Regions from separate parts of the Vreelandella venusta genome, predicted to be linked through region 2. Evidence: predicted binding sites of a transcription regulator. Region 2 holds the regulator's gene; each other region holds the start of a gene.
The links. The regulator LexA, encoded in region 2, represses DNA repair genes until DNA is damaged. The targets are predictions, from matches to a motif close to TACTGTNTANNTANACAGTA.

Region 1 (5,779 bases), 1.1 Mb from region 2:
TTTAGAGACTGATTTTTCGACATTTAGGGTGCTGGATTGCCCGCGCTGCCAAGGCATCTTAAAGCCCCAGGTTGTTTATTACGGTGATGTGGTGCCGCCAGCACGGCGATTGGCTGCCCAAGCGGGGCTACAAAACGCTGATGCCGTGCTGGCTGTGGGCACCTCGTTGATGGTGTATTCCGGCTACCGCTTGTGCCGCGATGCCCACGCCATGGGCTTACCGGTGGCCTCGCTGTCGTTGGGCGTCACGCGGGCTGATGCGCTATTAACCCATCAGTGGCGTGCGCCGTTAACGCCAGTGTTAGAGCACGCTGTCAGCTGTTTGCGGCAGCGTTTACTTGACTAAAGTGCTAGGGTACTAAGTAACGATTGTCACCAACAGCGGAGTCACCCGTGCTGTCATTTGAACACCAGTTTGCAACGCTTCCCGAGCCACTGTGGGTTGCCTGCCAGCCAACGCCAGTGAGCCAGCCCACGCTGATTGTATTTAATCAGCGCCTGGCAGAAACGCTGGGGATTGAGTCAGAGCTGAAGAATAAGCCTGATGATGCCACCCTTGCCCAATGGTTTAGTGGTAACCAATTGCCACCGGGCGCAGAACCACGGGCGCTTGGTTACGCTGGGCATCAGTTTGGTAATTTTGTACCGCAGTTGGGCGATGGTCGCGCACTGTTGCTGGGCGAGGTCGTCGATAAGGCTGGGATACGGCGCGACGTGCAGCTCAAGGGTAGCGGCCGCACACCATTTTCCCGTAGCGGTGATGGCCGTTCTCCATTAGGCCCAGTGCTACGGGAGTATCTGGTCAGTGAGTTTATGGCTGCAATGGGCGTACCCACCACCCGCGCGTTAGCCGCCGTTTTGACCGGTGAGCGAGTCGTGCGCCAACTGCCTGAGCCAGGCGCAGTCTTTACCCGCGTGGCAAGCAGTCATATTCGTGTAGGCACTTTTCAATTTGCAGCGGTACGTAGAGACGAAGCTGCCCTGAAAGCGTTGGCTGATCATGTGATTGAGCGCCACTATCCCGAAGCCGCTAGTGCAGACGATCCTTATTTAGCCTTGTTAGAAGCGGTGGTTGCTCGCCAAGCAGCGCTAGTGGCGCGGTGGATGAGCCTTGGGTTTATTCATGGCGTGATGAATACCGATAACTGCAGCATTGCTGGAGAGACCATTGATTACGGCCCGTGTGCCTTTATGGAGCAGTTTGACCCGCAAAAAGTCTACAGCTCGATTGATCAAGGCAAGCGCTATGCCTTTGATAACCAGCCCGCCATTGCTCAATGGAACCTAGCCCGCTTTGCCGAAACGCTGCTGCCGCTGATGCGCGAAGAGGGCGATACCGTCGTTGAGCAGGCCACTGATATCATCCGCCGCTTTGGGTCACTGTTTGATGCCGAGCAACGCCGCCTGCATGCGGATAAGCTTGGCCTTGCAGCGGACAGTGACCAAGAGGTAACGCTAATGGCGGCGCTGGAAAGTCAGATGCACCAGGGGCAGATGGATATGACCGCTACCTTTGATGCGCTGACGCATTACGCCAGCACTGCAAGTGAAACGCACAAGGAAGCACTGCTGGCGCTGACGACTCAGCCCAATGAGTTGGCGGCATGGCTAGATAAGTGGCAAGCCGTACAGGTTGCCAGCCAAGACAGCGAGCGCTTAGCTGCTATGCGGCGTGCTAATCCGGTTGTTATTCCCCGCAATCACCGCATTCAGGAAGTTATTGATGCGGCTTATGAAGGCGATTTTACGCCGTTTCACAGCTTACTTGCGGTGGTCACCCAGCCCTTTGATGAATCCGCAGAAGCACGCCGCCTTGCAGCCCCCGCAACGGAAAACGAGCAGGTACTAAGAACATTTTGCGGTACTTGATTTACCCAAGCTGAAAAGTAAGCCATCACGGCGGTAATAGCTCATAGCGGGGGTCTTTCGCCATGGCCGGAAAACAGTTCCCGACTTTTCCGGCATTCCCGCCATCCTTGGCGGTCAGATGGCGAAAGTAGCGCCCACGGACGGGTTCACAGCGCCCCCGCGAAGAGCTGTTCCGCCTAGCACATCAGTGATGTCATTGCTCACATCACTCTTGTGGTAAACTGTGATTATTTACAGGTAAGGGCGGAGGCAAGGGCAACCTGTGCGCAAAATTATTCATTGCGACTGTGACTGCTTCTACGCAGCGGTTGAAATGCGCGACAACCCAGCGCTTAACGATGTGCCTATTGCGATAGGTGGCAGCGTTGAGCAGCGCGGGGTTGTCGCTACTTGTAACTACCCCGCCCGCGAATTTGGCATCCATTCGGCCATGCCCATGGCGCAGGCACTCAAACGCTGCCCACATTTGACCGTGATCCGCGGTGATATGGCCAAATACAAAGCGGTGGCGCGTCAAGTGTTTGCGATTTATCGCGATGTGACCGAACTGATTGAACCGCTCTCGCTAGATGAAGCCTTTTTAGACGTTACTGATGTTTCCCTGTGCAACGGCAGCGCCACCCGCATGGCCGAAGCGATTCGCCAACGGGTTAAGCAGGAAGTAGGCATTACCGTCTCGGCAGGCGTCGCGCCCAACAAGTTTCTTGCCAAAATTGCCAGCGACTGGCGTAAACCCGATGGTCTGTTTGTGATCACGCCGAACGATATCGATGGCTTTGTGCAGCAACTGCCGGTCAAGAAAATCCACGGGGTAGGGCCGCGCACGGCTGAAAAATTGGCGGGGTTGGATATTCAAACCTGTGCGGATTTGCGGGCTCGCCCGCTCACCGAGCTGGTCGAACAGTTTGGCCGCTTCGGGCATCGGCTGTTCGAGCTTAGCTTTGGGCGCGACGAGCGGCCGGTGAAAACCCATCGTGAGCGTAAATCGATCAGCACCGAGCAAACCTACTCCCAGGACTTACCTACCCTGGAAACCTGTCGCCAACAGATACCGGATCTGCTCAACGACTTAGAGCAGCGCTATGCCAGACTAGACCCCGCGCCCGCCGTGCGCGGGTTAATGGTAAAGATAAAATTCAATGACTTTACCCAAACGACAGTGGAGCACGCCGACCCCGCACCCAACCAGGAGCAATTCGAATCCCTGCTGACTATTGGTTGGGCGCGAGGGGAGAAGCCAGTTCGGCTACTAGGTGTGGGCTACCGCTTGGCAGAAGAAGCCGCCGTTCAGCAACTCTCGCTGTTTTAATTAGCCTGTTAATACTTATGTCGATTGACGCTCATACAAAGGCGCGTTAAAACAGACGTATGATAGTTTTTGTGCTTACTAGCTAGCGTGGCGTGCCCCACGTAGCATTTCTGTCTTCTTATCCTGCGAGCTAACCATGTCTGCCCATGCCACCCAACGCCCTCGTTTAGTGTTTGCCCATGCGAATGGCTTTCCTGGCTTAAGCTATCGCACGCTGCTGGAACCACTGGCAGAGTCGTTTGACCTCCATCCGCTAGATCGATTGGGTCATCACCCAGACTACCCGGTGAACCATAACTGGGGCAATTTAGTCGATGAGCTGTTGAGCTATTTACCGGTTACAGACGCACCGCTATTAGGTGTTGGTCACTCGTTAGGCGGTACGCTGATGGCCATGGCGGCAGATAAGCAGCCAGAACGCTTCTGCGGCGTCATTATGCTTGACCCGCCGTTGATGCTGGGGCCGGATGCCTGGGTGATGAAAGCGGCGAAGCGATTTGGTTTTATGGATCGCATCACCCCTGCTGGTAAAACCCAGGGGCGGCGCAGTGTGTGGCCTAGCCGAGAAGCCATGGCTGACTCGCTGCGACGCCGAGGGCTATTTCGCCGCTTTACCCCAGAGGCATTGAACGACTACATTGAAGCAGGTACGCGCTTACTGGATGACGGTAGCGCTGAGCTAACCTTTGACCCAGGTATTGAGGTAGAGATTTTTCGCCACCTACCGGATCACCTGTCGGGATTGCCACGGCGAGTCGGTGTGCCGGTCCACTTGGTAGTAGGGCAGGAGTCGCACTTACTCACCCCTACACGGGTCAAGCGGCTTCAGCGTCGTGGGTTAGTTACTAGCGAAGTTCCCGGCACCCACATGTTCCCTATGGAGCATCCTGATGAGACACGGGCGGCTATATTGGCGGCCTGGCAGAGCTTTTCACAAGGAGCCAGTAAGCGCGCATAAAGCGCATAAGGAGGCAGGATGTATCTTTCCGTACAGCTAAGCTATTACCCCCTGGCCGATGATTTTAAGCCAGTGGTGAAAGACGTGGTAAAACGTTTGGAAGCCACGGGATTAGAAGTTCACCCTAATCGAATGAGTACCCAAGTGTTCGGGGAATTCGATGCGGTGATGACCGCTTTAAGCGATGTGATGAAGTGGTCGTTCGAGACTCACGGTAAAGCGGTCTTTACAGCTAACTTCCTCGAAGGCGACCGACGCCCGCGTTAAAGCAACGCCGCCCGATTGGACCGGGCGGCATTTTTTTGATGGCTACCTGCGCTTAACCGGCCATGACTCTGGGCAACCATAGAGCTATTTGTGGCCAGATACTGACCAGCAGTGCAGCTACACACATGAGCAGGAAAAATGGTAGCGAAGCCCAGGCTACGCGGCTGATACTTTCACCTGTCAGGCTTTGCAGTACAAAGAGATTGAAACCGACGGGTGGGGTAATTTGTCCAAGCTCGATCATAATAATCAGAAAGATACCGAACCAAATGGGGTCAAACCCCGCTAGCAAGACAATCGGCAGCGTAATTGGCAAGCTCATCACGGTAATTGAAATGCCATCTAGGAACAGCCCCAGCACGATATAGAAAATGGCCAGGGCAAACAGTAGTACCATGGGGCTAAAGCCCTGCTCGGCAATCCATCCAGCCAACTCGCGCGGAAGATGCAGATACCCCATTGCCGTGGACAAAAGCGTGGCCGCGATGAGAAGGCTACATACCATGATCGACGTTATGAGCGTTCCACGAAATGCATCAATAAACAGCCTGATGTTTAGCTGTCTTTCAAACCCTAATAGCAGCAAAGTGGCCCCAACACCCACCGCTGCCGCTTCTGAAGGCGTTGCAATACCGCTATAGATTGATCCAATCACGATGGAGATCAGCACCAATATGGGCAGCAGTAATATGAAGGACTGCCAGATCGTCTGATCAGATATCACACTCTTGGGTGCCAAAGCTGGCGCCATCCATGATCTCAAGCCGATATAGCAGCTGTATAGAAAGGCTATCAACAGTCCGGGCACCACGCCCGCCATAAATAGCTGACTGATGGAGACTTCGGCCTGAACACCATAGACGATCATTACAATCGATGGCGGTATCAATAGACCCAGACTACCGGCACCCGCTAATGAGCCAATGGATAGGTTTCTGTCGTAGTCTCTCTGTTTCAGCTCTTGCGTGGTAATTTTACCAATCGTAGCGGTTGTCGCCGCACTTGATCCGCTTACTGCCGCAAACAGGGTGCAGCCCAAAACGTTGGTATGCAGGATTCCGCCAGGCAAGTGGCTGGTAATCGGCACCAGACCCTTAAACAGGCGCTCAGAGATATTAGAGCGAAATATTAATTCTCCCATGAGAATAAACAAGGGAATGGCTGATAACTCCCAGCTATTGCTAGCTCGGTATAAAATTCGCGATAAAATCAGGCCAATGCGATCTGCACTGAAATCTCCAAACAGCCAGAGAGAACCTATGGAAACTGCCAGCATGGCGGCAAAAATCCAAGTCCCCATGGTCAGTAAGAAAAGCAGCAGAAGCGCAACGCCTATAGCCGTCCAAAAAATATCCATGAGTCACTTCCCATCAGTT
Region 2 (5,779 bases):
GGCGGTTGGGGATAGCGTGCTTCACAGCGCAACCCTAGATTGTCGAACATCAACATGTCGCCATTTACCGGTGCGAGCGGGGCGAGAATGCCTAGGCTGGTGGCGATTTCCTGATGGGCTGCCTGATGGCGCGCTTCTCCATGCACCGGCAGCAGTGTTTTCGGTCGCACCCATTGATACAGCTTGCGCAGCTCATCTTCGGCAGGATGCCCGGTAGCGTGTAATTCTGGGTGGTTCATTTCATCGAAAATTGACACCCCAAGCTGCGCTAGGCGTTTTTTCAGTTGTTCAATCGGGCGCTCGTTGCCTGGTATGGCTTTAGCAGAAAAAATGATGCTATCGCCTGGTTCAAGATCCACAAACGGGTGCCTCCGCTGTGCTAAGCGTTGCAGTGCTGCACGTGGTTCACCTTGGCTGCCCGTCGCAATAATCACCACCTCTTCTGGTGGCAGGTAGCCTAAATCATGGGGCGGTACTAGCGGCGGAAAGTCGTCTAGATACCCTAGTCCCTTGGCGACACTCACCATGCGCTCCATTGAGCGGCCCATCAGGCTGACGCGCCGGCCACACTGTTGGGCAGCAACCCCAATCGCTAATACGCGGGCAAGATTACTGGCAAAGCAAGAGACCACCACGCGTCCTGTGCACTGTTTTAAGGTGTGAGCGAGTGCTTTAGCAACATCTCCTTCACTGCCCGAATGACCAGGCATCGGGGCGTTAGTGGAGTCGCCTACGACGAGATCGATAGGCGCGAGCGCACGAAATTGAGCAGCGTTAATGGGCGAACCAATTAACGGGTTGGGGTCTAGTTTCCAGTCTCCGGTGTGCAGCACGCGATAGTCGCCAGCCTGCATTAGGATTGAGCAACTTTCAGGAATTGAATGGGTAACTTGAAGGTAGCGCAACGTGAAGGGGCCGAGCTCCATTGCATCACCTGGCTCTACGACATGTATAGCGGCACTACTCAGTTGATGTTCAGCAAACTTATGGCGCAGCAACCCCGCCGCTAACGGCGTTGCAAAAATAGGGCAATTCCACCTGGGCCAGAGCCACGCCACGGCACCAATATGATCTTCATGGCCATGGGTAATGTAGAGTGCCTTTGGAGTAATATTGAGTGCTGCTAAGGTGTCCGTATTAGGCACTTGCAGTGGGGAATTAGGTAGATCTTGGCGAATCATCATGCCGCAGTCGACGGCGATCCACTCATCATCGTATCCATACAGCGTAAGGTTCATGCCAATTTCACCACACCCACCTAGCGGCAGTAGGCGCAGGGGAGGGCGACGGCGGGGGCGAAGTTGAACGCGTGGTGGGTGCATCAGTAATGAAAAGCCTAAAAAGTAAGACCTTAACTATACGGGAAGGCGGGGGCGGGTAACAATCATCGTGGCATTTGGCTGCGGTGCTTCCTTGATAAGCATAAGGTACACTGTTGCGCCTATTATACCGCTTCCCTACCGCTGGTAGGTGCTTGTCGAACGTGCCATTAAAATATGTCAAGAGTGTTTTTTTATGTCTCATTATTACCGTTTGGTGGTGTCTTGCCCTGATCAAGTGGGCATTGTGGCGCGTGTCTCAAGCTTTATTGCTCAACAAGGTGGTTCTATCACCGAAGCAAGTCAGCATTCTGATCTTGAGACTGGTCGATTTTTCATGCGTTACGAAATTTTGGCAGATTCGTTGGGTATGTCTGCCGAAGCGTTACGTAGTGCGTTTGAACCGGTGGCTCAAGCCTTCAATATGCAGTGGTCGCTGGTTGATACTCAAAAGCGTAGGCGCGTGGTGTTGATGGTGTCACGAGAGTCTCACTGTTTGGTTGATCTACTCTATCGTTGGCAGGCTGGGGAGCTTGATTGCGATATTGTCGGAGTTATTTCAAACCATCAGGATATGCGATCACTCACTGAGTGGTATGGCATTCCTTACCATCATGTGCCCGTAGATCCTGATAACAAGCAGGTTGCTTTCGAGCAGGTGCAGGCTCAGATTGATAGCGCGCGAGCTGACTGCGTTGTGCTAGCACGTTACATGCAGATTTTGCCACCGTCGCTCTGCTCGCGGTATGCGGGACGAGTCATTAATATCCACCATAGTTTTTTACCCTCTTTTGCCGGAGCAAAGCCTTATCATCAGGCTTACCAGCGTGGCGTTAAGCTAATCGGTGCTACCTGTCACTATGTCACCGAAGAACTCGATGCAGGGCCGATTATTGAACAAGATATTCATCGGGTAAGTCATTGTCACACGCCAACGGATCTGGTGCGTTTTGGGCGTGATGTCGAAAAAGCAGTCTTGGCGCGTGGATTACGTTGGCATCTAGAAGACCGCGTACTGATCCATGGCAATAAGACCGTGGTGTTCAGCTAAACGTGTTGTTTAGATAAGTAGAGTTTTCGTCAATTCAAGCTTATAGCTGGCCTCTCGCTAGCTGACAGGTAGATAGGGGCATCCATGTCTTTCGCGCAAAGTGTTTTAGCTCCCTGGGCATTGTTGCTGACGTGGTTGGTATCGTTGAGTATGCTTGCGTGGATGATATGGCTGCGCCCTTGGCGAGTACTGATAGGCGATGTGTCCCTTCAGCATCGGTGGTTAGCAGCGACGCTCGCTGTGGTGTTGATGTGGCAACTGCGTGCCCAGGCAGTCGATTGGTTAACCTTGCACTTAGTCTTCACCGTCTTAATGACGCTGGTATTCAAAATGCCTCTCGCATTAATCAGCAATGTGCTGATTAATGTTGCAATGTCGGCCAGTGGCCGCAACGAATGGGTATTACTCGGCGCCAATGTATTGGTAACCGGCATTGTACCTGCGGTCATTACCGGTCTGGTATGGCGATGGGTAGACCGGCGCCTGCCGGATAACTTGATGATCTTCTTATTCGTATGCGGCTTTTTTGGCGCGGCGCTGGCAACGCTGGCCGGAGGGTTGTCAGCGGTCTTGCTAATCATAGTGGCGGGTACCGACTCTGAAGCTGTGTACTTAGCCCAAGAGTATGCGCGCTTCTTACCCCTGTTAATGCCCTCCGAGGCTTTTATCACCGGGATGTTGCTCAGCATTTTGCTGGTGTATCACCCGAGCTGGGTAGCTACGTTTAATGATCGTCGCTATATAGATTCTCAGTAAGTGTGTAAGGCCGGTAAGGCATCTAACGATTGCCTCACCGGCATTTGCACTGGCTCGCTTATCCCAGTGCTTGGCCGTTCCCGCCACGTATAACGCCAACTCCTACCCCTTCGATATCAAGCTGCTGAGTGCGTAGGTCAATTTCTATGGGCGCAAAGTCGTTGTTTTCGGCAATCAGTGTCACCGTATGGCCCTGCCGTTTGAAGCGCTTTACGGTTACTTCGTCTTCTAACCTTGCTACTACAATTTGCCCATCACGAACCCGGTCGGTGCGATGTACGGCAAGAAGGTCACCTTCCAATATGCCTACATCCTTCATTGACAAGCCTCGCACCCGAAGTAGGTAATCTGCTTTGGGGGTAAAGTATTCAGCGGGGAGAGGGCAATAACGATCAATGTGTTCCGCTGCAAGAATCGGGCTTCCTGCAGCCACTTCTCCAATGACTGGTAGGCCATTGGGTAGTGGTTCTACATTGGCGGCAGATGCGGTTGTCGAGACATCACTGACATCCAGCGGTTCCTGATTCGGCAGCCGAATTCCCCGTGAGGTGTTACGAATAATGCGAATAGCACCTTTGCGCTCAAGTGCTCGTAAATGCTCCTCGGCAGCGTTCGGGGAGCGAAAACCTAGCGCTTTGGCAATTTCTGCGCGGGTCGGTGGATAGCCAAATTCAGCCATCGTTTTAACTATAAAATCAAAAACATGCTGTTGACGGGCAGTAAGTGGACGCGACATAACAAACTCCAAAAAAATGAACAAGACAGTGGCAACATGTCGGCTTAAACAGTATGTGGTTAAGTATACAGTATGTTGCTCTGTCCAGTACATGTTAGAGCGTTTTACAATGACGTCCGTTATGCAATTGGTGCCTAGAATAAGGATAGGAGCGGCAAGTCTGAGAGGCTATGACAGTGGCAACCCCGATAGCGTCTGATAGCTGGTGTTTGAATGGCTGCCTAGGCTGCGTTTTAGCATCGCGGAAAAAGCTAAAGATAAGTGATTGAGCCAAATAGCGTTATGGCATAGTATTTAACGATGTTTTAAACACTCGTTTTCTGGAGGGCGCTATGGCGCAATCTGATACGGTAACACGTATCCTCGATACCGCTGAGGTGCTGTTTGCCGAGCGTGGTTTTGCCGAAACATCGCTACGCAATATCACCAGTAAAGCGCGGGTTAATTTGGCTGCTGTCAATTACCACTTTGGCTCTAAAAAGGCGCTTATCCAGGCTGTGTTTGCACGCTATTTAGATCCCTTCTCGCAACGCTTTCACACGGCGCTTGATGAGCTGGAAGCGCAGTACAACGGTGATGTGATCCCGCTTGAAGTGCTGTTGGAAACAATGGCAAGCACAGTGCTGGCAGTGCCTGCTGAGCGCAATAGTTTGAAGGTGTTTATGCGTCTGCTAGGCTTGGCGTATAGTCAGGCGCAAGGGCATTTGCGCCGTTATATCCAACAGCAGTACGGCGATGTGTTTACCCGCTTTACTGAGTTGGTGCGTCAAGCCACACCCGATTTACCTGATGCTGAGCGTTTTTGGCGACTGCATTTCATGCTGGGCACCGTGATTTTTACGCTGTCGGGTTTAGATGCGCTGCGAGACATTGCCGCGAAAGACTATAATGAGCAAGTCACCGTCAGGGATTTGGTAAGACGTTTACGCCCCGTGGTGGTTGCCGCTATGAATGCTCCGCTACCGCCTGCTGCTGATGAAGGACCTTATGCGAACGCCCACGTTAGTTGAACTACCCCCGCAGAATGGCGGTTGGATAGAGATCAATATCCAGCGGCAGCAGCTATGCTGGTGGCAGGGGCGCACACTGGAGTACCAATGTGCCGTGTCCACCGGTGAGAAGGGCGTAGGGCAACAGGAAGGCAGCGGTCAAACCCCCCTTGGATGGCATTATATCCGTGCATCGATAGGAGGTGGTTTAGCTGAGAACGCTGTTTTTCGGGGGCGGCGGTGGACTGGAGAGGTGTTTACATCGGCGCTGGCGGCTGAATTCCCGGGGCGTGATTGGATATTAACGCGCATTCTGTGGCTCTGTGGTTTAGAGAGAGGGCTGAATCGAGGCGGGGATGTCGACACTCAGCGCCGCTTTATCTATCTTCATGGTACTCCTCCTGATCAACCGATGGGCGTAGCTGCTTCACATGGGTGTATTCGGTTGCGCAATGATGATCTGATGTATCTTTTTGAGCATGCGCCGCCGGGCACACCCGTTTGGCTTCATAATGGCTAAGCTGAATCAACTTATTATTGATTTTTTGACACGAGAGATTGATCAACTAAAATTGACGGCCCTTTTGTTGGATCCATCACAATGACTCAATCTTTAGGCCCGGTCATGCTTGACCTAGAAGGGCCGCGATTAACCAAAGCTGAAAAACATCTTTTGATGGACCCTGCTGTGGGCGGTGTCATTTTATTCGCTAGAAATGTCGAGAATGCTTACCAGGTTAGAAAGCTTTGCAGTGATATTCGCCGTGTTCGCGGCGAGCTGTTACTCGGTATTGATCAAGAAGGCGGTCGCGTTCAGCGCATTAAAGAAGGCGTTACTCGCATGCCAGCCATGGCACGCATTGGTGATCAATTTGCTAAGGATTCGGCATCCGGTCTTGCATTAGCAAAAGATGCGGGTTGGTTGCTG
Region 3 (4,200 bases), 1.5 Mb from region 2:
GGGAAACATTTTTGTAGACCTTAAATGGTATCACGCCTCCCGTCATAACGAAGGGGGTGCTACTGACAGATCAACGATGAGGTTCCATGGCCACTAAGAAAGGTAACAGTAAGGGCCCTAGCAGCAGCGTTATTGCCCAAAACAAGAAGGCTCGGTTTGAGTACCATATCAACGAAACCTTAGAAGCAGGTTTGGTACTCGCGGGCTGGGAAGTTAAAAGCCTGCGCGCTGGTAAAGCACAGCTTACCGACACCTATATTTTGGTTCGTAATGGCGAGGCTTTTTTACTAGGCAGCCATATCATGCCGCTTAATACAGCAAGCACCCACGAGATTGCTGATCCGACGCGCACGCGCAAGTTGCTTCTGCACCGCAAGGAAATTGCCAAAATTTTCTCGGTGACCCAGGACAAAGGCCACACGTGCGTACCGCTCAAGCTCTATTGGAAACGCAACAAGGTGAAGTGTGAGCTGGCATTGGTGACCGGCAAACAGCTGCATGACAAGCGTGCCACCGAGAAAGATCGCGACTGGAGCCGTCAGAAAGGTCGGATAATGCGGGAACATAACAAGGCATAACTGGTCAATTCGGTGTGAGCACGTTAGAATGCTCATCTGTGATCAGGGGGCGACATGGTTTCGACGCCGGTGACAACCCTTGCGGTGCATGCCGAGAGCGTGATGTATCTCGTAAATCCCACATCACGAAAAATAGTCGCAAATGACGAAAACTACGCTCAAGGCGCGCTAGCAGCCTAAACACTGTTAGCTTCTTGTCTGGCCCAAAGGTGATGTGCCTATTCATCACTGATGGGATACGAGCTAAAGCTGATAGGACCGCGGTTGGTGGTGTCTTCTCATCAATCGTTAAACTTAGAAGGCTCGCGTGACTGAATCCTGATCGTCGGAGTCAGTTGCGTTAAAGCAAATGACGAAATCTAAGCATGTAGAGCCAATAGGCGCGTGCTGGCGGACGCGGGTTCAATTCCCGCCGCCTCCACCAGACACCCCTACAAATCAAGCACCTACGGGTGCTTTTTTTGTACCTGTGGGCTGAAAAGGGCCTGTTTAGGCATAGTTATGTCAACATTTGAGTCAACATTTATTGCCCCTACCTTCCACAAATACTCCCTAGCTTTCGATAACTTCACTGGCTATACTCGCACTAAAATACTGTATATATATTCAGATAAAAAGAAGGCGCTTATGTCAAAATCATACGAGCAGTTAGTCCAGCGAGTGCAGCGAAAGATCAACAGCCCCCGTGCACAGTCTGAGCATTGTACTGAGCTGCAGCGTCAGCCAGAGGATAGTGCAGAGGATTGGGCACGCATGCTTGACGAGCTGGGTACTGTTGAAAATGTAACGCTAACCCCTCTTGATGACACGGCAGAGCTTGTGCAAATTCGGTGGAACCCTGCCGAAGCGATGTAATGTCATGAATGCACGTTACCGCGCGACGCTCTGGCGCAAGGCAATGGAGCGGAAAGGCTGGAGGCGTATTTCATCTATCAGCTTGCCGCGCTGTGTGATTGAGTTTCACATCATTCAGCACGGCAAGCTTTATAGCGGGCGTTGGCATGGAAAGAGTTTTGACCCAATGGATGCGTTAACACCCGGCACGGCAGCACATTTAATAACGCGGCGGGACCTGATGACAGAGGGCGTGTGGCGGCGGGCTAACGATCAAAGCGCAGAATGGGGCGTGGTCTACCGTCCTTTTTAAACCACGCCCCTCGTCCCTGTGCAACGCATCCGGCATGCTATAAGCGGCGATCCCTCGGCGTCACACTTTCACAGTAGCGGTTAAAGCTGCTGTTGAATGTAGGAAATCGACGACAGTTTTTGTAAGAGATCACTTACGACAGACACAAAAAACCGCAACTAAGCGGATGACTTGTGCCGGTCGAACGCTCTACTTAATCAGCTTAACCTGCCCATACCCCACTCGCCGCTCAACTCCAGACTCAACGTTCTTAACCAGCACCTGGCCGCTTGAATACTTCGGATACTCCTGCACTTCGTAACGCCCCACAAACTCCGGGCCTGATTTAATAGCCACCTCAGCCCCCGGCGGCAGTTCTTTCTGTAACGCGGCGTCCATTTTTTCACGCGCAGTGCGGGCGGCATCGTTCAGCTTGTCGATGTTGGGAAATTCAGACATTAGGGAATCCTCTTTTTTAGGCACAAAAAAACCGCTTTCGCGGCCGTTGGTCTGTTACTTTTTTAAGCCCTACCAGCTGATAGCGTTCACATCGTCTACCACCGTCGCAGCACGCACAGCTTTAACTAGCCGCTGCCTACGCCCGGTGAGTTTCTGAAACTGGGTGAACATTTCCGCATTCCCAATAACAGCTGCGCAAAGCTCAGTCAGTGTCTCCGTTCCATCTTCACCGTTACGGCCTAATAGAATAGCGTCTAGTACAGGCGTTGATGGCTGCTCACCCTGCAGATCTTCTAGCCATGCCAGGTAAGCCCGCGCTTCGTAGTTCTGGCTTGGCCACGTCGATTGCTCGACCTCTGGGTAATCTTTAATTAGTGGTTCAGCCTGGGCAGTGTAAGCCGCGTTGATCTCAGCGATCCGCTTTGCTTGTGCGTCTGCTAATAGCTCTGATCGAGATTTAGGTAGCGTTACTTCTGCATCATTTAACCAGCTCATCGACAGGCTCCTCTTCAACAATGTCGTAAACAGGCAGCTCAATATCGCCGTTATGGTTTTCCAATATAATCGGCTGCGGGAACCGCGTTGCTTCTTGCGCGTTCGGCCCATGGCCCAAGCGAATCGTGCATTCGTACTCATCGCCGTTGCGGGTCACTTCCCCTAACTCTGAGTGTTGTGCAATAGCCCCGTCAGGTAGTTCGGACAAGTCGTAGTCCGTGCCGTTAACTGTTAGCACTGTGCCAGCAATGCTGGCTGAAGTTTCGGCTAAGCCCGAACAAGGCGATAGATTAATCTTTAGCTTCATACTTACTCCTAATACCAACGCCCGGCTGCATAAAGGGCAATTGTTGTTAATTCACCTGGGGCAGAGGTTGCAGGGGCTGTAGCAACAACACACGTCGATGACCAATCGGGTCTATTTAAAACACCACTTCCTCGCCTAGTTTTTACGAGTAACCCAGAAGCCCTTATTTGAATAGACTGAGAGCCTAGTAAACTCGCTGAAGCATACTCTGCGATTCCGTTGACAAACGTGGCAGGAAAGTCAAAGGAGACTCCTACACTACGAAATAAAGAATCTGACGCCTCTGTAGCCTGTACTTCCAGATTGACTATTCGCGTACATTCCAATGTCCCGTCAGCGAACTTAACGTAGCTACCGTTTGCGTTACTTCCTCGCTCAATAATCGCCCCTGTAGGAATGCCCTCAGATTGTGAGACTGTGCCGAGTATGTTTTTATCGTGGTACACGAGGAAATCGGTAACTGTGTCTGTCCCTTCCCACCCCCGAAACCTCATGTACTCATTGCTGAACATCAGCCTAGCTCCCCGATCACTAGAGGCTCGATAGAGGTCAATGCCAGGCCAATATGCTGCCCCTCCGTGGTCACCCGTCGCAGAAGAGCCCGCGCCAATGTAAAATTCGTTGCGCTCTGGGGGGGCGTCAAAATTGGATAACATATATCCCTGTCCGCCCAGGCCATAAGCCCCATTGGCCAACAAATCACCAGCACCGCCAATAACCCCACGCCCTGCCACTGCATCAACCTGCAGCGATTGCTGTAGTGCAGATAAATTACCAATGGGGGATTCACTCAGCGTGTCGATCAGCGCGAGATTGCCTAGCGTGCCGCTTTGCCCAACGTCGATACCGCCTTTCAGAATATTGATAAGATCTTGTACGCGGCGGTCGACTTCGGCGAGCCATTCGTTTGTTTGATCATAGTTCGTTGGTGCTGCCATTATCCGGCCCTCAGCATTTTAACGATTGCGTGCATCTGCGCCGCTGTCTGAGATGCGCGTATGTCGGCCTTAGCTTTCACGCGCTTAACTTCTACGTCAGCCCACGCCTGCTCTGTTGCAGCCTGGGCCGTTTTCACGCGCTCACACAGATCTGATTTTTCAATGCGTAGCGCTTCGGCTTCGGCATTCAGCAAAGGGCCGCCGCCTGCGTTAGCTTCCTGCGCTTTGCGCCGATAGATGGCCTCTTGCGCCGGATCGATTTGCCGCGTTTCCGATGCCCATAAATCACAAAGGCCC
Region 4 (5,779 bases), 550 kb from region 2:
CCAGCCCTCGTCGGTTAGGTGCTGGCGTGCCTCACGCAGAATGCGTCGCACGATATCCAACCCGTCGTTACCAGCGCCTAACGCCAGAGCAGGCTCATGGCGGAACTCGGCAGGCATAGTGGCCAGATCACGCGCATCCACATAAGGTGGGTTAGATACGATCAGGTCAAAACGCTGCCCTTCCAGGCTATCAAACACATCGGATTCGACAGCCCGCACGCGATCACCAACGTCGTGACGGGTAATGTTTTGACGAGCAACCGCTAAAGCATCCTGGCTAATATCCGCCAACGCCACTTCGCAGGTAGGCAACACCAATGCCGTGGCAATGCCGATACAGCCAGACCCGGTACATAAGTCCAATACTCGGGTGGGCGGTTCTTCCGGGAACCATGCAGCAAAGCCGTCTTCAATCAATTCAGCAATAGGCGAGCGCGGAATTAACACGCGTTCGTCAACACTGAACGGGAATCCTGCAAAAAAAGCCTCGCCTAATAGGTAAGGCAGCGGGCGACGAGTCGTCACCCGCTCTCGCGCTAGTCGGATAATGCGTTCGCGCTCTACTGGCAGCAAACGTGCATCCAGCACAGCCGGGTCGACGTTCCATGGCAGATGCAGTGCGCCTAAGCAAAGCGCAACGGCTTCGTCCCAGGGCGATTCCGTACCATGCCCATAGTGCAACCCCGCCAGATAAAACTCGCTGGACACCCAGCGTAAGTAATCGCGCAGTGTAAAAAGCTCGCTCACCAATGCCGATTCCGGCAACGAAAGCATTGAATGGGAGGTCTCATCATTGAGATGCGTGGTCACAGCGGCTCCTGGCGTGTAAAAAGTTCATGGAAGGATTGTACCTTTGACGCCGTCTGGTTCACAGCGCGTGGTTCACGGTGAACGGTTCACAGCAACGACAAGCTCGCTATACTGTGCGCTTCTCAATTATGCTTATTTGTTAACACTTCATTTCTCTATTTGAGCCGACCATGACGCGACACCTGCCCAACGACGACGATATCAGTGCCTTTCGCCAAGCGCTGCAGGCAGCAGGCGTGCGCCGTATTGCCAGTAATCAAGCTGACACCGGCAAGCCTAAGCGCAACGACGAAACTGCCCTGCAAGCACGTCGACAAGCGGCAGTAGAGAGCAACACGCTGCAAACCAGCGGTCGCACGACCGACGGTCGAGTAGAGGCGGTACGCCCCTCAGAGTATCTGGAATTCAGCGTGCCCGACCTACCTTGGCGCACCTTTAGCCAGTTAAAACGTGGCCAAACTGCGTGGCAAGCGGGGTTGGATTTACACGGTTATACCCTAGAAGAAGCGAGGATTGAGCTGGAAAGTTTTTTGCGCGACGCCGCTGCACAAGGCATGCGCTGCGTTCTAGTCGTGCATGGTAAGGCCTGGGGCACCACCTCAGACTTTCCGGTGCTTAAAAGCCATACCAATGCGTGGTTAAGAGAGTGGCCCGGTGTCTTGGCGTTCTGTTCCGCCACCGATATCGATGGCGGTACAGGCGCAGTGTATATTCTACTGCGTAAGCGCGGGCAGTAGACGGCTATGTCACTCGGTCGCATCCGACGCAATGCTAGGCATGCGGCGCTCTAACGCTTCATCAGCAAGATGCCGACCCAGCCGAATTAATTCATTAGCGCGGTGAAACTCGTAAGTGCTGCAAACAGTTTTGGGAATTTCGATCAATACATCCGGCGGATAGCCTGCGATTTTATATTTCGCCAGCGCCGCCTGGGTGATATCAAACGACTCTAGAATCATATCGAGCTTGCCCCATTCACGCCGACCACGCAGGTCAACGGTTTCATCAACATCGCTCTCTTCACCATTGCTACCCCCCAACCCATCCCACAGACGGCGCGTGGTGGCACGCACATCGTCCATCCAACCGCCAATATTAGCATCACGATCGCGCTCTAACGCAGTGCGGCTGTCGCTTGTATCTTCGCTGGGTAACAACTCTGCTAAGGTGATCGGTTGTGGGCTGTGCGCCGTCACGTTAACCGCCACGACAAAATCAGCTTCGTGGGTGGCTAATATCGGCATGATCGGCAGTGGGTTTAGCAAGCCGCCATCAACGAGTACCTGGCCCCCCACATGTACCGGCGTAATCACGCCGGGGACTGCAATAGAAGCACGGATTGCCTGGAGTAAAGGGCCGTTTTGAAACCATACTTCACGTTGACGAATCAGATCCGTCGCGACGGTCGTTACCGGAATAGGCAGGTCCTCGATCAGCATATTGCCGACCAGCTCTTCTAACTTGCTCATGACCTTATTCGCGCGCATGGCGCCCATCGGGCTCCAGGTAACATCGACCAGTTTGAGCACGTCTAAATAGTCCAGGTTGCACACCCACTCCCGGTATTCAGGCAGCTTTCCAGCGGCATAGATACCAGCAATTAGCGCGCCCATAGAGCAACCGGCAATCGAAATTATCTCGAAGCCGCGCGCTTCTAATGCTTCGATAACACCGATATGGGCATAGCCCCTGGCCCCTCCACTCCCTAATACCAGCGCAACCTTATTACCGCCATTCAAGCCGCTGCTTGCCACAGGTGCTTTAACAACATGCGCTACTTTTTTCTTCATCGTCATCTTCCTAACGCGAGCAATCAGGTACCCGCTACGCTTGCTGACTGATTGTGCTGGCCACGCGATGCACCGATTGTGGCTCAAGGTGCAGATGATGGCCACCCGCGAGTACATGGCGCGTTAACTGTGGTACTGCTTGGCGCGCTTTTGCTGCCCAACCCCGTTCGCCTAAAATACCTCGCTCCCCCTCTATCAATAGCACCGGGGCTTGAATCTCCGCCAGTAGCGCCAACACCTGCTGGGGCGTAAAGCGCACCAAAGAAGGCTTTAGTAAACGGCTATCCGTGCGCATTTGCACATGCCCATCGGCAGTGGCCTGGGTGTTACGCTCGACAAGTGGCGTGGCGGTGATGCTGTCCAGCGGCGTGACACCTCCGGCTACCCGCGCGGCAACTGCACTCTCAACATCGGGATAACGAGGAGGACGGGAAAGCGGCCGCCGATAGGCCACTAGCCCTTTACGTAGTTGGCTGGCCGTCTCTTCAGCAGGTGTATTTAATGCGCCTAAGCCATCTAACAGAATTAGCTTATCCACCTTCTCAGGCAACGCTGCCGAGACTAGGCAAGCCACGGCGGCCCCCATCGAGTGAGCAAGTAGCGTCGCCTTTTCGATCTCTAATGACTCCATAGTATCCAGCACGTCGTGGGTATAGTCCCATAGTGCATAGTCGCTTCCTGCAGGCGCATGAGCTGAGTGCCCGTGACCACGGAAGTCGATCGCTACAATGCGAATATCCAGTGCTTTCACCAACAGCGGCGCCAGCCGGCTGAAGCTCGCCGCGTTGTCTAGCCAACCATGCAGCGCCACCCAAGTAGGCGCAGTGCTACGCCCCCAGCTAAGCGCCGCCAGCCGACCATTTGCCAGGGAAAGTGGCTGCGCAGCGGTAGCAACGTGGGTCGATTCATTCATAAACAGGATCTCTTAAAAGCCGGATAACCAAGCAATGTTATATACGTCAGATGACGCTCTAAGACGTAAACGTTACCATGCTAAGCGCAGCGCATCTGCCGCTTTATGCGGATAACTCTTGCGTGCTGCGACTACTTCGAAATGCTCTTAACGATGATGATCAACAGGAAAATGACTATGAAACCACGTCGTGACACCCGCGCTCGCAATCTTGTGTTCTTGATTACCGTGATCAGTGCGTTGGTGGTTGGCCTGTGGCTTGCTCGCTAATCCAATAGCTCCCTTGAGCCAATACTCCCCAGACACACAGCGCTGAGCATCGCTTGCAATTTTTCTCCCATGAATAAATACTGCCCTCAAATACTGGTTATAAAAACAGTATAAAAGTACATTATTTATTCATGAGGATGCCGATGATGCCGTCCCAACCCGCCTCATCAGAAACAGTCACGTTTACAACAAGTACGTTAACAACGAGCACATTTCCAACAACGATGGTTGCGACAGCCCTGCCGTTAACCTCTCAGCCGTTGCCATTTCCAACGTTACACGGCCGTGCTGGGTTTAGCGGCTTCCCCTCACCTGCTCAAGATTACGAACCACGCACGTTGGATCTCAATGAGCGGTTGATTAAACACCCTAACCATACGTTTTATCTCACCGCCGCGGGCGACAGCATGGAAGGCTGGGGGATATTTGAAGGTGATTTGCTGGTGGTAGATCGCAGTATACCGCCCCGCTTAGGGCATATTCTGGTCGCCATGTTTGAAGAGGAAGTACTGATAAAGCGTTATGCGCTCTATCAAGGCACGCCACACCTCTGCTCGGCACATCCTCACTATCCACCGCTGCCGTTAGAAGAGACAAACTGCCAGCTATGGGGGGTGGTACGCGCTGTGGTGCATGAGTATTTGCCATGATTGGCCTTGTTGATGCCAATAATTTTTATGTTTCCTGCGAGCGCGTTTTTAACCCCGCGCTTGAAGGCAAACCCGTGGGTGTGATGTCGAATAACGATGGCTGTGTGATTGCCCGTTCGGCCGAAATGAAGGCCTTGGAAATTCCCATGGGCACTCCCTCTTTTCAGTTGGAAGGTTTGCGCCGACGGAGAGAGATTCACTTATTGTCATCTAACTACGAGCTATATGGCGACATGTCCGCACGGCTCGCCCAGCTACTGCGGGATGCCTGTCCAGACGTCGCGCCTTACTCTATTGATGAAATGTTTATCTACCTGGATGGCTTCAGCGACGCTCAATGCCAAGCGCTCGGGGAAGTTATCCGCCGCCGTGTTCGCCGCTATTTAGGGCTGCCCGTATGCGTAGGGCTGGCACCTACCCATACGCTAGCCAAGCTCGCTAATCACGTTGCCAAACAGCAACCTCACTACCAAGGCGTCTGCCTACTCACTGCCAATAGCCCGACCACGATGGCGCTGCTTAAACAGCTGCCGGTGAATGACGTATGGGGCGTCGGCAGACGCTTAGCAGAACGGCTTGCAGTGAGTGGTATTCGCACGGCGTGGCAGTTGCGGGAGTGCGATCCAAAACAGCTTCGCAAACGATTTTCAGTGGTGCTTGCACGTACAGTGTTAGAGCTACGTGGCACCTCCTGCTTGGAAATGAACGCACTAGAAGCGCCGCGTCAGCGTATTATGACATCACGCTCTTTTGGCCAAGCAACCGGGGTAAAAGCGGAGTTGCACGCAGCGCTGCGCCGCCATGCTCAGCGTAGTGCCGAAAAACTGCGCCAGCAGAAAAGCCTTACCCGCGCCGTGTTACTGTTTCTAAACACCAACCGCCATCGTAAAGACCAGCCTCAGCTTTCACCTAGCGCGATGATTCCACTGGCATCGCCAAGTAACGATACCCGCATCATTTTAGAAGCCGTTCGCGAAGGGTTGGAACAGATGTATCGGCCGGGTTTTCAGTTTATCAAAGCCGGTGTCATGCTATTGGACTTAGTCGATGCACAGCAGTATCAGCTTTCGCTGTTGCAGCCTTCACATAAAGCGCACCCGCACTTAATGAACACCGTTGACGCGATTAACCAGCGCATGGGGCAAGGCACGATTCGTTTTGGAATGACAGAAGCGGAAGCACCGTGGCAGTTGCGCTGTGCACACCGCTCTAACCGTTACACCACCTGCTGGGACGAACTCATGGAGGCAGGCACTCACCCTGGCGCCATTGCAGCTGCCAGGGCGAAGCGTGAACAACAGCGGCTAGCGCGAGCGCAGCGCTTGGCGCAGCCGCGGGCTTAGAGT

Region 1: the regulator LexA is predicted to act here: its motif matches at 2,089-2,108, upstream of dinB (DNA polymerase IV).
Region 3: the regulator LexA is predicted to act here: its motif matches at 1,171-1,190, upstream of IR195_RS01740 (DUF1654 domain-containing protein).
Region 4: the regulator LexA is predicted to act here: its motif matches at 3,875-3,894, upstream of IR195_RS05920 (LexA family protein).

Annotation. Positions count from the first base shown of each region.
Region 1 covers NZ_CP065135.1:735,268-741,046, forward strand. The annotation lists gene IR195_RS03565 (NAD-dependent protein deacetylase) at 1-346, shown strand, start outside; gene IR195_RS03570 (protein adenylyltransferase SelO) at 394-1,869, shown strand; gene dinB (DNA polymerase IV) at 2,132-3,178, shown strand; gene IR195_RS03580 (alpha/beta fold hydrolase) at 3,315-4,136, shown strand; gene IR195_RS03585 (YkoF family thiamine/hydroxymethylpyrimidine-binding protein) at 4,155-4,403, shown strand; gene IR195_RS03590 (TRAP transporter large permease) at 4,456-5,760, opposite strand.
Region 2 covers NZ_CP065135.1:1,815,633-1,821,411, forward strand. The annotation lists gene IR195_RS08605 (ribonuclease J) at 1-1,238, opposite strand, end outside; gene purU (formyltetrahydrofolate deformylase) at 1,516-2,370, shown strand; gene IR195_RS08615 (energy-coupling factor ABC transporter permease) at 2,455-3,126, shown strand; gene lexA (transcriptional repressor LexA) at 3,185-3,862, opposite strand; gene IR195_RS08625 (TetR/AcrR family transcriptional regulator) at 4,195-4,872, shown strand; gene IR195_RS08630 (L,D-transpeptidase) at 4,850-5,371, shown strand; gene nagZ (beta-N-acetylhexosaminidase) at 5,453-5,779, shown strand, end outside.
Region 3 covers NZ_CP065135.1:342,126-346,325, reverse strand. The annotation lists gene smpB (SsrA-binding protein SmpB) at 87-578, shown strand; RNA gene ssrA (transfer-messenger RNA) at 624-1,002, shown strand; gene IR195_RS01740 (DUF1654 domain-containing protein) at 1,206-1,433, shown strand; gene IR195_RS01735 (hypothetical protein) at 1,438-1,725, shown strand; gene IR195_RS01730 (hypothetical protein) at 1,915-2,163, opposite strand; gene IR195_RS01725 (hypothetical protein) at 2,233-2,658, opposite strand; gene IR195_RS01720 (hypothetical protein) at 2,642-2,965, opposite strand; gene IR195_RS01715 (hypothetical protein) at 2,974-3,903, opposite strand; gene IR195_RS01710 (hypothetical protein) at 3,903-4,200, opposite strand, start outside.
Region 4 covers NZ_CP065135.1:1,261,355-1,267,133, reverse strand. The annotation lists gene prmB (50S ribosomal protein L3 N(5)-glutamine methyltransferase) at 1-810, opposite strand, end outside; gene IR195_RS05935 (Smr/MutS family protein) at 981-1,547, shown strand; gene IR195_RS05930 (patatin-like phospholipase family protein) at 1,557-2,600, opposite strand; gene IR195_RS05925 (alpha/beta fold hydrolase) at 2,635-3,513, opposite strand; gene IR195_RS05920 (LexA family protein) at 4,008-4,433, shown strand; gene IR195_RS05915 (Y-family DNA polymerase) at 4,430-5,776, shown strand; gene IR195_RS05910 (sodium-dependent transporter) at 5,738-5,779, opposite strand, start outside.